Regions from separate parts of the Polaromonas sp. CG_23.6 genome, predicted to be linked through region 1. Evidence: predicted binding sites of a transcription regulator. Region 1 holds the regulator's gene; the other holds the start of a gene.

What was found. The regulator LexA, encoded in region 1, represses DNA repair genes until DNA is damaged. The targets are predictions, from matches to a motif close to ACTGTATNNNNATACAGT.
Region 2: a site for LexA is predicted at 1,953-1,970, ahead of recA (recombinase RecA). Genes of this name have one in related genera too.

What each region holds. Positions count from the first base shown of each region.
Region 1 is NZ_JARXUY010000001.1:2,513,285-2,518,899, forward strand. Features, by position in the region: gene H4V98_RS11895 (3-hydroxyacyl-CoA dehydrogenase) at 1-761, opposite strand, end outside; gene H4V98_RS11900 (D-2-hydroxyacid dehydrogenase family protein) at 807-1,814, opposite strand; gene H4V98_RS11905 (hypothetical protein) at 2,062-2,331, shown strand; gene lexA (transcriptional repressor LexA) at 2,537-3,241, opposite strand; gene H4V98_RS11915 (asparaginase) at 3,368-4,333, shown strand; gene adk (adenylate kinase) at 4,378-5,034, opposite strand; gene kdsB (3-deoxy-manno-octulosonate cytidylyltransferase) at 5,216-5,615, opposite strand, start outside.
Region 2 is NZ_JARXUY010000001.1:672,732-678,346, forward strand. Features, by position in the region: gene H4V98_RS03225 (sensor histidine kinase) at 1-314, opposite strand, end outside; gene H4V98_RS03230 (response regulator transcription factor) at 550-1,224, opposite strand; gene H4V98_RS03235 (MarR family transcriptional regulator) at 1,369-1,866, opposite strand; gene recA (recombinase RecA) at 2,055-3,218, shown strand; gene recX (recombination regulator RecX) at 3,331-3,804, shown strand; gene H4V98_RS03250 (alcohol dehydrogenase family protein) at 3,857-4,990, opposite strand; gene argC (N-acetyl-gamma-glutamyl-phosphate reductase) at 5,003-5,615, opposite strand, start outside.

The DNA.
Region 1 (5,615 bases):
TACTGGTGATAAATGGATTCCATCACCGGATGCGACACATCCAGCGCGGTCAGGTCCATCAGCTCGAATGGACCGAGCCTGAAGCCAGCCTGGTCCCGAAGGATGCGGTCGATGGTGGCGAAATCGGCAATGCCTTCGCTGACAATGCGCAATGCCTCGGTGCCGTAGCCGCGGCCGGCGTGGTTGACGATAAAGCCCGGTGTGTCCTGCGCCTGCACCGGCGTGTGGCCGATCTGGCGCGCATATTCGCTCAGTCCATGGCAGGTCTCGGCATCGGTCTTCAGGCCAGCTATGACCTCCACCACCTTCATTAGCGGCACCGGATTGAAAAAGTGGTAGCCGGCAAAGCGGTTTGGGTGCTTGAGGCCGGCTGCAATCGCCGTGACAGAGAGCGACGATGTATTGCTTGCCAGCACGGTTTGTACCCGAACGATGGCTTCGAGCTCATCGAACAGCGCTTTTTTGCTGTCCAGTCGCTCAACAATGGCTTCGATGACCAGGTCGCAGTCGGACAGGTCGGCGAGCCTGTCCGCGATGTGAACCCGGGCTTTGTGAGCCTGCGCAATGTCGGCGCCGATGCGTCCTTTTTCATGCATCCGGTCCCACTGGGTACACAGCGCCTCGCGCGCTTTCTGCGCAGCGCCCGCTTGAGCATCCATCAGTTTGACAGTGCTGCCGGCCTGTGCGGCAATCTGGGCAATGCCCCGTCCCATGGCGCCCGTGCCCACGATGCCGACTGTTTGGTAAAAAGGTGTTTGCATGGTTGATTGACTGGATAGAAAGATTGAACGGAGCAATGACAGGGGCTAGCGCCTGACTTGCAGTGCGCCCGGATTGACGATATTCGTCGGCGTACCCTTGATGAAATTGATGATGTTGTCAAAGGCAGCGCCAAAATACATCTCGTAGCTGTCCTGCTCTACATAACCAATGTGTGGCGTGCAGATGCAATTCTCCAGCCGCAAAAGGGCATGCCCCTGCAGGATAGGCTCCGATTCAAACACGTCGATTGCCGCCATGCCGGGACGTCCCCGGTTGAGCGCGGCAATCAATGCTTCGGGTTCGATCAGCTCAGCGCGTGACGTGTTGACGAGCAAGGCGGTCGGCTTCATGCGCGACATGTCTTCCAGTGTGACAATGCCGGTCGTTTCTTCTCCAAGCCTCAGATGCAAACTCAGTACATCGCATTGCTTGAAAAGCTCGATCTTGCTGGGTGCAATTTCAAATCCGTCGGCTTGGGCGCGTTCTCGCGAGGCCGGGCTACCCCAGATGATTACCCGCATGCCGAATGCCCGCCCGTAGCCGGCCACCAGCTGGCCGGTCCTGCCGTAGCTCCAGATCCCCAGTGTCTTGCCTTTTAGCAAGCTTCCGAGGCCAAAATTAGGCGGCATGGACGCTGATTTCAGCCCTGATTGTTGCCACGCACCATGCTTAAGGTGCGACACATACTGCGGAATGCGGCGCATGGCTGCCATGACCAGCGCCCAGGTCAGCTCTGCTGGCGCAGTTGGAGAGCCCGTGCCCTCTGCCACCGCAATGCCGCGCTCCGTGCAGGCCGCTACATCGACATGGGTGCCGATCCGGCCCGTCTGGACAATCAGCTTGAGCTTGGGCAGCTTGTCAATCACCTGGCGGGTCAGGTGGGTGCGCTCGCGGATCAGAACGATCACGTCGGCGTCCCTCAGTCGGACCGACAGCTGGCCAGCGCCTTTGACAGTGTTGGTGTACACCTTGGCAGGATAGGCTTCGAGCTTGGCCGCGCAGGCGAGTTTTCGCACTGCGTCCTGGTAATCATCAAGAATCACAATATTCATGCAGATATTGTGCCTTCAAGAACCCTGTTTTTTGAAGATTACCCGCTCTCCCTTGGAATAGGCTGTTTGCTGGTTTCGTGTTAATGCCAGGGTACTACGCACGTGGCTGGCAGACTGGTTCTATTTCGTTGTGAGAATGCTGATCGATTTGGACCAACACTGGAAAAACCATCAATCCGCCACAGAGTGCGCCGCTTGCAATGCCATGCGGTCAAGTTCAGCGCAGACATCGGCCATTCGCCCTGAGATGACCATTCGTCCCGCGCAATCAGGCCGAATGTTTGCATCTGATTCACGAATGATCCGCAACACGCTGCGCGGCGATACATGTGGCATGGGAATGCACGTTGATTCGGCAATATCAGGACGTATTTTGAAACATGCGTCATTGCTTGCCGACGCCGTTCGAGGCCTAAAAGAAGACTGTGTTGCACCTGCCGACCCCAATGCCCTGGATCTAACGGTGCTGTGTGCGAACGAATCCCTGAGCCGGGTGATCCATGGCACCAGCGTCTGAACTGGTGCCGTCCAGAAGGCTTGCATGGGGGCAGGTGAAAAGCTGATGATTCGCATGAAGAGCTCCAGTTGATAAAGGTTGGATACAAGCGAGCAGGGGTCTGCCAAATGGAAAGGCGGATATTTTCAATAAAAGGCGGCAGTTTTGCTGTCATTACCGTTGACAGCGGGCTTTGTCGGAACACTGCCCAGAAAGACAAGCTGTACTACATCGAAAACTTGCCGCGGATCAAGCCGACAGCCAGCCCTTCAAGCTCGAAAGGTTCGCCAGGATGGACCACAATGGGTTTGAAGTCGGGATTTTCTGACAGCAGTTCGATCAGATGCTGATTGCGGTGAAAGCGTTTGACGGTGACCTCGTCACCGAGCCGTGCGACTACGATCTGTCCGTTTTGGGCTTCCCGAGCCTGTTTCACGGCCAGCAAGTCGCCCTCCATGATGCCCACATCGCGCATGCTCATGCCGCGCACCTTGAGCAGATAGTCTGGTTTCTGATCAAACAGGGAGCTTTCAAAAAAGTAGGTCTGTTCGATGTGTTCCTGCGCCAGGATCGGGCTTCCTGCAGCCACCCGGCCTACAAGCGGCAGGGCCCACTGGGCAATCCGATCAGGAGCCCTTAAAAAGGGTTCTCTCCGCGATTCGTTCAAGGCCCGCAATGCATCGGTCCGAAGTCGGATGCCTCGCGAGGTGCCGCTGACGAGTTCGATGACCCCCTTTTTTGCTAGAGCCTTCAAGTGCTCTTCGGCAGCATTGGGTGAACGAAAGCCGAGTTGGGCAGCAATTTCCGCCCTGGTAGGAGGCGCGCCTGTCTGGGCAATGGCGGTCTGAATCAATTCCAGAATTTGGGTCTGCCGGGCTGTCAATTTGGGTTTGTCAGCCGGCAGAGCGGAAAAATCATTGAAAGTGCGCATAAGCTGTGGGCCTTGGGTTAAAGCGGGACTTGGCTCAGATCAAAATTTCGAAAAATCCATGATGGCTGTATGAATCGCCAGTAACTGTATTTTCATACAGCCTTTATAAAAAAGCAACTAAATCTTATGAAACATCGAAAACTGGTCATTTTGGGAACTGGCGGAACCATTGCCGGGAAGGCGGATAACGCCACCGACAACATCGGCTATACCGCTGCGCAGGTAGGTATCGAGCAACTGCTCGAAGCCATTCCCGCGCTTTCTGCAAGCGGCTTGATCATCAGCGAGCAGGTGAGCCAGATTGACAGCAAGGATATGAGCTTTGAAGTCTGGGCGAGACTCGCGGCGCGTGTACGCCATTTTCTTGCGGATGATGATGTGCAGGGCATCGTCATCACACATGGAACGGACACGCTTGAGGAAACGGCTTATTTCTTGCAATTGACATGCCAGCCAACCAAGCCTGTAGTGATTACCTGCGCCATGCGCCCGGCCACCGCGCTGACGCCTGACGGTCCTCAAAACGTGATGGATGCCGTGGCCGTTGCCAGGCATCCAGGCGCTTGTGGCGTACTGGCTGTCTGTGCCGGAACTGTGCACAGTGCGCTTGATGTGCAAAAAGTGCATCCCTACAAGCTCGACGCTTTCAGTTCAGGTGACGCTGGTCCCATCGGCTATGTTGAGGAAGGCCAACTCAGATTGCTAAGAAATTGGCCAGTTCGGCAGACAGGTGCTGACTATTTTGCTATTGAAAAAATATCAAGCTGGCCGCGTGTCGAGATTGTCATGAGCTATGCAGGCGCGAACGCGCTCATGGTTCAGGCATTGGTCAGTCAGGGCTTGCGGGGACTGGTAGTGGCGGGAACCGGCAACGGCACGGTGCATGAGGACCTGCAAGCCGGTTTGATAGATGCGCAGAGGGCCGGGGTTCGGGTTGTGCGCGCTACGCGTTGCCTTGATGGCCCCATTTTGCCTCTTTCAGCCAACGCGATTGAAGATTCTCAGGGGCTCAGTCCAGTCAAGGCCAGGATCGCATTGATGCTCGCTCTGATCAATGAAGAAGCAAGATATTCAACTTCCAAGAGTGCATAAAAAAAGCCATCCTGGGGGATGGCTTGTCCGGCGTATAAACCTGTTCAGTCCGAGAGCGCCTTGAAGGCCCTTTCCGTTATCTCTTCAACACTGCCCGTGCCGCTGATAACGCGGTATTTTGGTGCTTCTTCGGATGCAGCTTCTGCCCAGCCGGAGTAGTAGGCCACCAGCGGGCGTGTCTGGGCGCTATACACCTCAAGCCGCTTGGCGACGGTTTCTTCCTTGTCGTCTTCGCGCTGGATTAACGGCTCACCGCTCACGTCGTCCTGGCCTTCGACCTTTGGAGGGTTGTACTTGACATGGTAGGTGCGGCCTGAAGCACTGTGTGATCGGCGGCCGCCCATGCGCTCAATGATGGCTTCAAACGGCACGTCGATTTCGAGCACGTAATCGATTTTTACACCGGCTGCCTTCATGGCATCGGCCTGGGGAATGGTGCGCGGGAAACCGTCGAACAGAAAACCCTGGGCACAGTCAGGCTGGGTAATGCGTTCCTTGACCAGGTTGATGATCAGGTCATCGCTGACAAGACCGCCTTCATCCATGACCTTTTTGGCCTCGACACCCAACGGGGACCCTGCCTTGACCGCAGCCCGAAGCATGTCACCTGTGGAAATTTGTGGAATGCCGTATTTCTGGCAAATGAACGTGGCCTGGGTGCCTTTGCCCGCACCTGGAGCGCCCAACAAAATAAGTCTCATGAAAGTCCTCTGATTATTGTGAATTCTGCAAGCCAAACCGAAGATTTGACGGGCCGATTGGCCCTTTGTCGTTTTGCTTATTGCCGTGCTGACCGTATTTTTTTGGCCTGACAATTTTGCGGCCTAGGATATCATGCGCATCCCTGCCAAAAGCTTACACAAATGACGCTGGATACGGCTTTTAAGCCGTCAGGCGCCTAACACGTTCCAGATCCTCTGGAGTATCCACGCCAGCGCCTGGTGCCTGCTCGGTGATGTGAACAGCTATCCGGTAGCCATGCCACAAGGCACGCAATTGTTCCAGCGACTCCAGCTGCTCCATGGGCGCTTGGCTCAACTGGGGAAAAAGGCGCAAAAACCCGACCCGGTAGGCATAGACTCCGACATGACGCAACGGCCGGGGAAACCGGCCTTGTTCCCACCACGTCTGGCCGGCCAGGTCGCGCGCAGCAGGAATGGGTAAGCGGCTGAAATACATGGCTGTCTGTTGCATGTCCAGTACGACCTTGACAACATTGGGGTTGAGAAAATCGGCCAGATCATCGATGAAGTGCGCCGCAGTTCCCATGGCACAGTCGGGA
Region 2 (5,615 bases), 1.8 Mb from region 1:
GCGCGCTCGCCGCCCAGGAATTCACCGTGCGGGCCCATCACCTGGTAGTAGATCAGGTCGGTGTCGTCCGCCCGCAGAATTTCGCGCGCCGGTGCGGTCAGGTTGAACTGGACCTGGTTGTTCTTGACCACAAGCAGCTTGGCCAGCGCCTGCACGTTGTATTCGAGCGCCCGGTCGAAGGGTTTGCCGGCAATGTTCTGCGCCACCAGCCAGGTCAGCACCAGGCTGATCGGCCAGAGCAGCAGCAGCGGCGTGAGCATCCAGTCCAGAATCTCGCCGAACAGGCTGCGTCGCTCGCGTTGAAAAAGCCTCATGAAGGCCCCCACGGTCGCTCACTGCGTGTAGCTCCCTGCCCCCCGAGGGGGCCGCCCGCCTGCAGTCCGGCAAAGCCGGTCCTGCGGCTTGAGCTGGCGAAGGCGGGCTCCGACCGTTCGCTGATCGGCGAATTGCAAGCCGGGGCCGCGGAACCGGCTTTGCCGGGCCGCAGGCGCAGCGGCCCCCCCGGGGGGCAGCGAACCACACGCAGTGGGGAGCGTGGGGGCTCCATCTCTAGCTTGGAATCTTCTCTAAGCAGTAGCCCAGCCCGCGCACGGTGGCGATGCGCACCGGGCCTTTTTCAATCTTTTTGCGCAGCCGGTGAATGTAGACCTCGATGGCGTTGTTGCTGACTTCCTCGCCCCATTCGCACAGGCGTTCAACCAGCTGGTCCTTGCTGACCAGGCGGCCGACGCGCTGCAGCAGCACTTCGAGCAGGCCCAGTTCGCGCGCTGACAGCTCGATCATCTGGCCGTCGAAAGTCGCCACCCGGCCGGCCTGGTCATAGACCAGCGGGCCATGCTTGATGGTGCTGCTGGCGCCGCCCATGCCGCGCCGCACCAGCGCGCGCACCCGCGCTTCAAGCTCCTGCAGCGAAAACGGCTTGGCCATGTAGTCGTCGGCGCCGTAGTCCAGTCCCTTGACGCGCTCCTCGACGCTGTCGGCCGCCGTCAGGATCAGCACCGGCAGCGTGGAGCCGCGCGCGCGCAGGCGCTTGAGCACCTCCAGGCCATGCATTTTCGGCAGGCCGAGGTCCAGGATCAGCAGGTCGAATTCGGTGTTGGTCATCAGCGCAGCATCGGCTTCCGTGCCGCTGGCCACATGGTCTGCCGCAGCGCCGGACGCACGCAGGGTGCGCAGCAAGCCATCGGCCAGAACCTGGTCGTCTTCGGCAATCAAGATACGCATGGACTTGTCTCCCTGAAATCAGCCGCATCAAGACGTGCGGAGTGATGGTTTTTTCTCCGTTCAATTTTAGGCTCCAAGGTGGGTAACCATTTGCCATGCTGCTGACAAGATTGTCAGGAGGCCACGCAATGTTGCCGGGTCCTTTCAGGGCACGGCATACGCTTCAAGCCCCAGCGCTACCACCGTCGCCACATCGGCACCCACCGCACGCCGGAATTCATCTTCGGCCTGCACCACGGCGCAGCGAAAAGCCTCCAGCCAGGCCAGGCCGGATTCGGTGAACACCACGCGCCGGGCGCGCCGGTCGTACGGGTCGGCTTCGCGCCGGACGATGCCCCAGGCTTCGCACTGGTCCACCAGCTCGCCCATGGCCTGCTTGCTCATGCCGGCACTGAGCGCCAGGTCGGTCAGGCGCGAGCCGCCCACGGCCAGATGCCGGGTGATGTGAATGTGCGCCGCCCCCACCTGGTCGCGCGCTGCCAGGTTGGACAGCGCCAGCGGCACGTCGATGCTGCCGGCCATCAGCGCCAGCACCCGCGCGTCAAAACGGCGCAACGCCTCGCCCATCAGGCGGCCCAGGTGCGTCAGCCGCCAGGTGGTGTCGTAGCCTGCATGGGCGCTTGGGAGGGTTGTTTCATCCATCCGGCCATGCTAACTGAAACAGCAAAATTTAATCAGGCAAACTGACTAAAAATGGGGTTTACTTTGACCTATGTTGCCCATAAAGTACTGTTCATGCACCCAGTACTGCATCAAGTGGCAGTCTGAAATTCTTGGTGAAAAGTGCGTGCAAAAACTTTTTACCGTATTGATTTTTAAGGAAATTCCTCATGGACGCACCGAACAAGAACGCTCCCGGCCTGAACACCGAAAAAGCCAAGGCGCTGGCCGCCGCGCTGGCCCAGATTGAAAAGCAATTTGGCAAAGGCACCATCATGAAGCTGGGCGCCGGCGAGGTGATTGAAGACATTCAGGTGGTGTCCACCGGCTCGCTGGGACTGGACATTGCGCTCGGCGTCGGCGGCTTGCCGCGCGGCCGGGTGGTTGAAATCTACGGCCCCGAGTCGTCGGGCAAAACCACGCTGACGCTGCAGGTCATTGCCGAGATGCAGAAAATCGGCGGCACCTGCGCCTTCGTCGATGCCGAGCATGCACTGGACATCCAGTACGCGCAAAAGTTGGGCGTCAACCTGCAGGAACTGCTGATCTCGCAGCCAGACACCGGTGAGCAGGCGCTTGAAATCGTCGATTCGCTGACGCGCTCCGGCGCGGTTGACCTGATCGTCATCGACTCGGTGGCGGCGCTCACCCCCAAGGCCGAACTCGAAGGCGAGATGGGCGACTCACTGCCGGGCCTGCAAGCCCGTTTGATGAGCCAGGCGCTGCGCAAGCTGACCGCCACCATCAAGAAGGCCAATTGCATGGTGATTTTCATCAACCAGATCCGCATGAAGATCGGTGTGATGTTCGGCTCGCCGGAAACCACGACCGGCGGCAATGCGCTGAAATTCTATGCGTCGGTGCGGCTGGACATTCGCCGCATCGGCTCGATCAAGAAGGGCGACGAGGTCATCGGCAACGAAACCCGCGTCAAGGTGGTGAAGAACAAGGTGGCTTCGCCATTCAAGATGGCCGAGTTCGATATTTTGTACGGCGAAGGCATCAGCCGGCTGGGCGAGGTACTGGACCTGGGCGTGGCCGGCCACATCGTTGAAAAAGCCGGTGCCTGGTACGCCTACAAGGGCGAGAAAATCGGCCAGGGCCGCGACAACTCGCGCGAATTCCTGAAGGAAAACCCGGCGCTGGCCATCGAGATCGAGAACAAGGTCCGCGAATCGCTGGGCATTCCGCCAGTGCAGGCGGCGCAAGGCGGCGCCGAGCCTGAAAAAGCCACCAAGCCCGAGAAAGCCGACAAGGCAGAAAAGCCTTTGAAAGCGATAGCCGACAAAGCACCGCTGGCGCCTTTGCCACCGGCCGCACCGATCGAGTCTTGAGCTGGTTTTGTATGCAAAACAAGGCGTTTGCGCAATCCCCATATGCATATGCAGCTATTGAAAATATAGCTGCAAGGTATTGTGCATTGCCTGCTTGCCTGGCAGCCACCGCATGAGCTCAGCCAAACCCGCCGCCCGTGCGGGCTTTGGCCTGTCGCTCAAAGGCCGCGCCCTGCGTTACCTGGCAGGCCGCGAGCATTCGCGCGCCGAGCTGGAGCGCAAGCTCAAAGACCACGAGGAAACGCCCGGCCAGCTGGCGCAGGTGCTGGATGAATTGCAGGCCAAGGATTTCATCAGCGAGGCGCGGGTTGTTGAATCGGTCATCAACCGCCGCGCCAGCCGCTTTGGCGCTTCACGCATCAAGTACGAACTGCTGAACAAGGGGCTGGGCGCCGAGGCGGTGGCCGAGGCAGTGAGCCGCCTCAAGGCCAGCGAACTGGAGCGCGCTCGCGAGATCTGGCGCAAGAAGTTTGACGGCCCCGCGCCGGACGCGGCCGGACGCGCCAAGCAGATGCGCTTTCTGGCCGCCCGGGGCTTTGGCGGCGACGTGATTCACCGCGTCGTGACGCACGCGGACGAGGACTAGCTCGCGTAGGCCGAATTAGCGCAGCGTAATCCGACATCCCCGCCAAGCGGCGTCACGCCTGGCCTGGTGCGGGCGGAATCAGCACGAACTTGCCGACATGGGTTTTGTCCAGAAACGCGCGCTGCGCCTGCGCGATCTGCGCCAGCGCAAAGCTTTGCGCCACCAGCGGCCGCAGTTCGCCGCGCTCGATGTAGGCCACCAGGTTGGCAAACACCGGCTCGTCCCAGGCGGTACAGCCCAGCAGCGTGAGGTTCTTCAGGTACAGCGTGCGCAGGTCCAGCGTCACCAGCGGGCCGGCAATCGCGCCCGACGAGACATAGCGGCCGCCCGGCTTGAGCAGCTTGAGCATGTCGCCAAATGCCGGCCCGGCGACGTTGTCCACCACCAGGTCCACGGTGTTTTCGCCCAGGCAGGCCACCAGGTCGTCATCGCGCGCCACCACGCGGTCGGCGCCCAGCGACTTCACGTGGCCCATTTTGGATTTCCCCGCGATGGCCGTGACGATGGCGCCGCGCCGCTTGGCCAGCTGCACCACGGCTGAGCCGACGCCGCCCGACGCGCCCGCCACCACGACCTGCTCGCCGGCGCGCAAATTGGCCCGGTGCAGCATGTTTTCGGCGGTGCCGTAGGCGCACGGGATGGTGGCCAGTTCGGCATCGCTCCAGTCGCTGTTAACTGCAAACACCTCGCTGGCGGGCACCTTGACGAACTGCGCGAAGGCGCCGTCAAAGTCCGAGCCCATCCAGAGGTTGTCCAGAGCGTCGAAGCCCGAAGGCCGGATGCTGGGCCGCACCAGCACGCGCTGCCCGATCAGGCGCGCGTCGCCACCCGGCGCCACGGCCACCACGCGGCCGCAGCAGTCGGTGCCCTGGATAAAGGGAAACGGCGTGGGCTGGCCCCAGCCGCCGTCGGGTGTCGGGCTGGCCGCGTTGGCATCCCTTGCCGTTGCCGCGTCTTGCGTGGCGGTGGTGACGGTGGCCGAGTACCAGCCCAGGCGGGTATTGATGTCGGTGTTGTTGACGCTGGAAGCCAGCACCTGCAGCAAGACCTCGCATGGGCCCGGAACGGGAACCGGGACGTCCCGGTACACCAGCTGCTCGTAGCCGCCATGGCCGGTCGTGACCACGGCCTTCATCGTGACCAGGCCTTCTGTCAGGTCAAAGCGCTTGGGGTCTTGAGGCTTCATGACTGCCAAGGGTCAAAGCCCCAGCATCAATTGCAGGTTTTGCACTGCCGCGCCCGAGGCGCCCTTGCCCAGGTTGTCCAGCCGCGCCACCAGCACCGCATGGTGGTGGGCGTCGTTGCCGAACACGCGCAACTCCATCTTGTTGCTGTCTTTCAGCGCCACGGCGTCCAGCTTGCCCGACTCGGGTGCGGCTTCCACTGTCACCCATTGGCTGCCGGTGTAATGCTTGGCCAGCACCTCGTGGACTTGCGCGGCGCTCGGCTGACCGGGCAGCAGGTCCAGGTGGAGCGGCAACTGCACCAGCATGCCCTGGATGAAGTTGCCGACCGACGGAATGAACACCGGCCGGCGGCGCATGCCGGTGTATTTCATGATCTCGGGCAGGTGCTTATGCTCCAGGCTCAGGCCGTACAGCTCGAAAGCGGGCGCGGTGCCTGCTTCGTAGGCTTCGATCATCTGGCGGCCACCGCCCGAATAGCCGCTGATCGACGGCAGGCTCAAGGGAAAGTCGGCTGGCATCAAGCCTGCATCGACCAGCGGCCGAATCAGTGCAATGGCGCCGGTGGCGTAACAACCGGGATTGGCCACACGGTCGGCGGCCATGATGGCTTCGCGCTGGCCTACC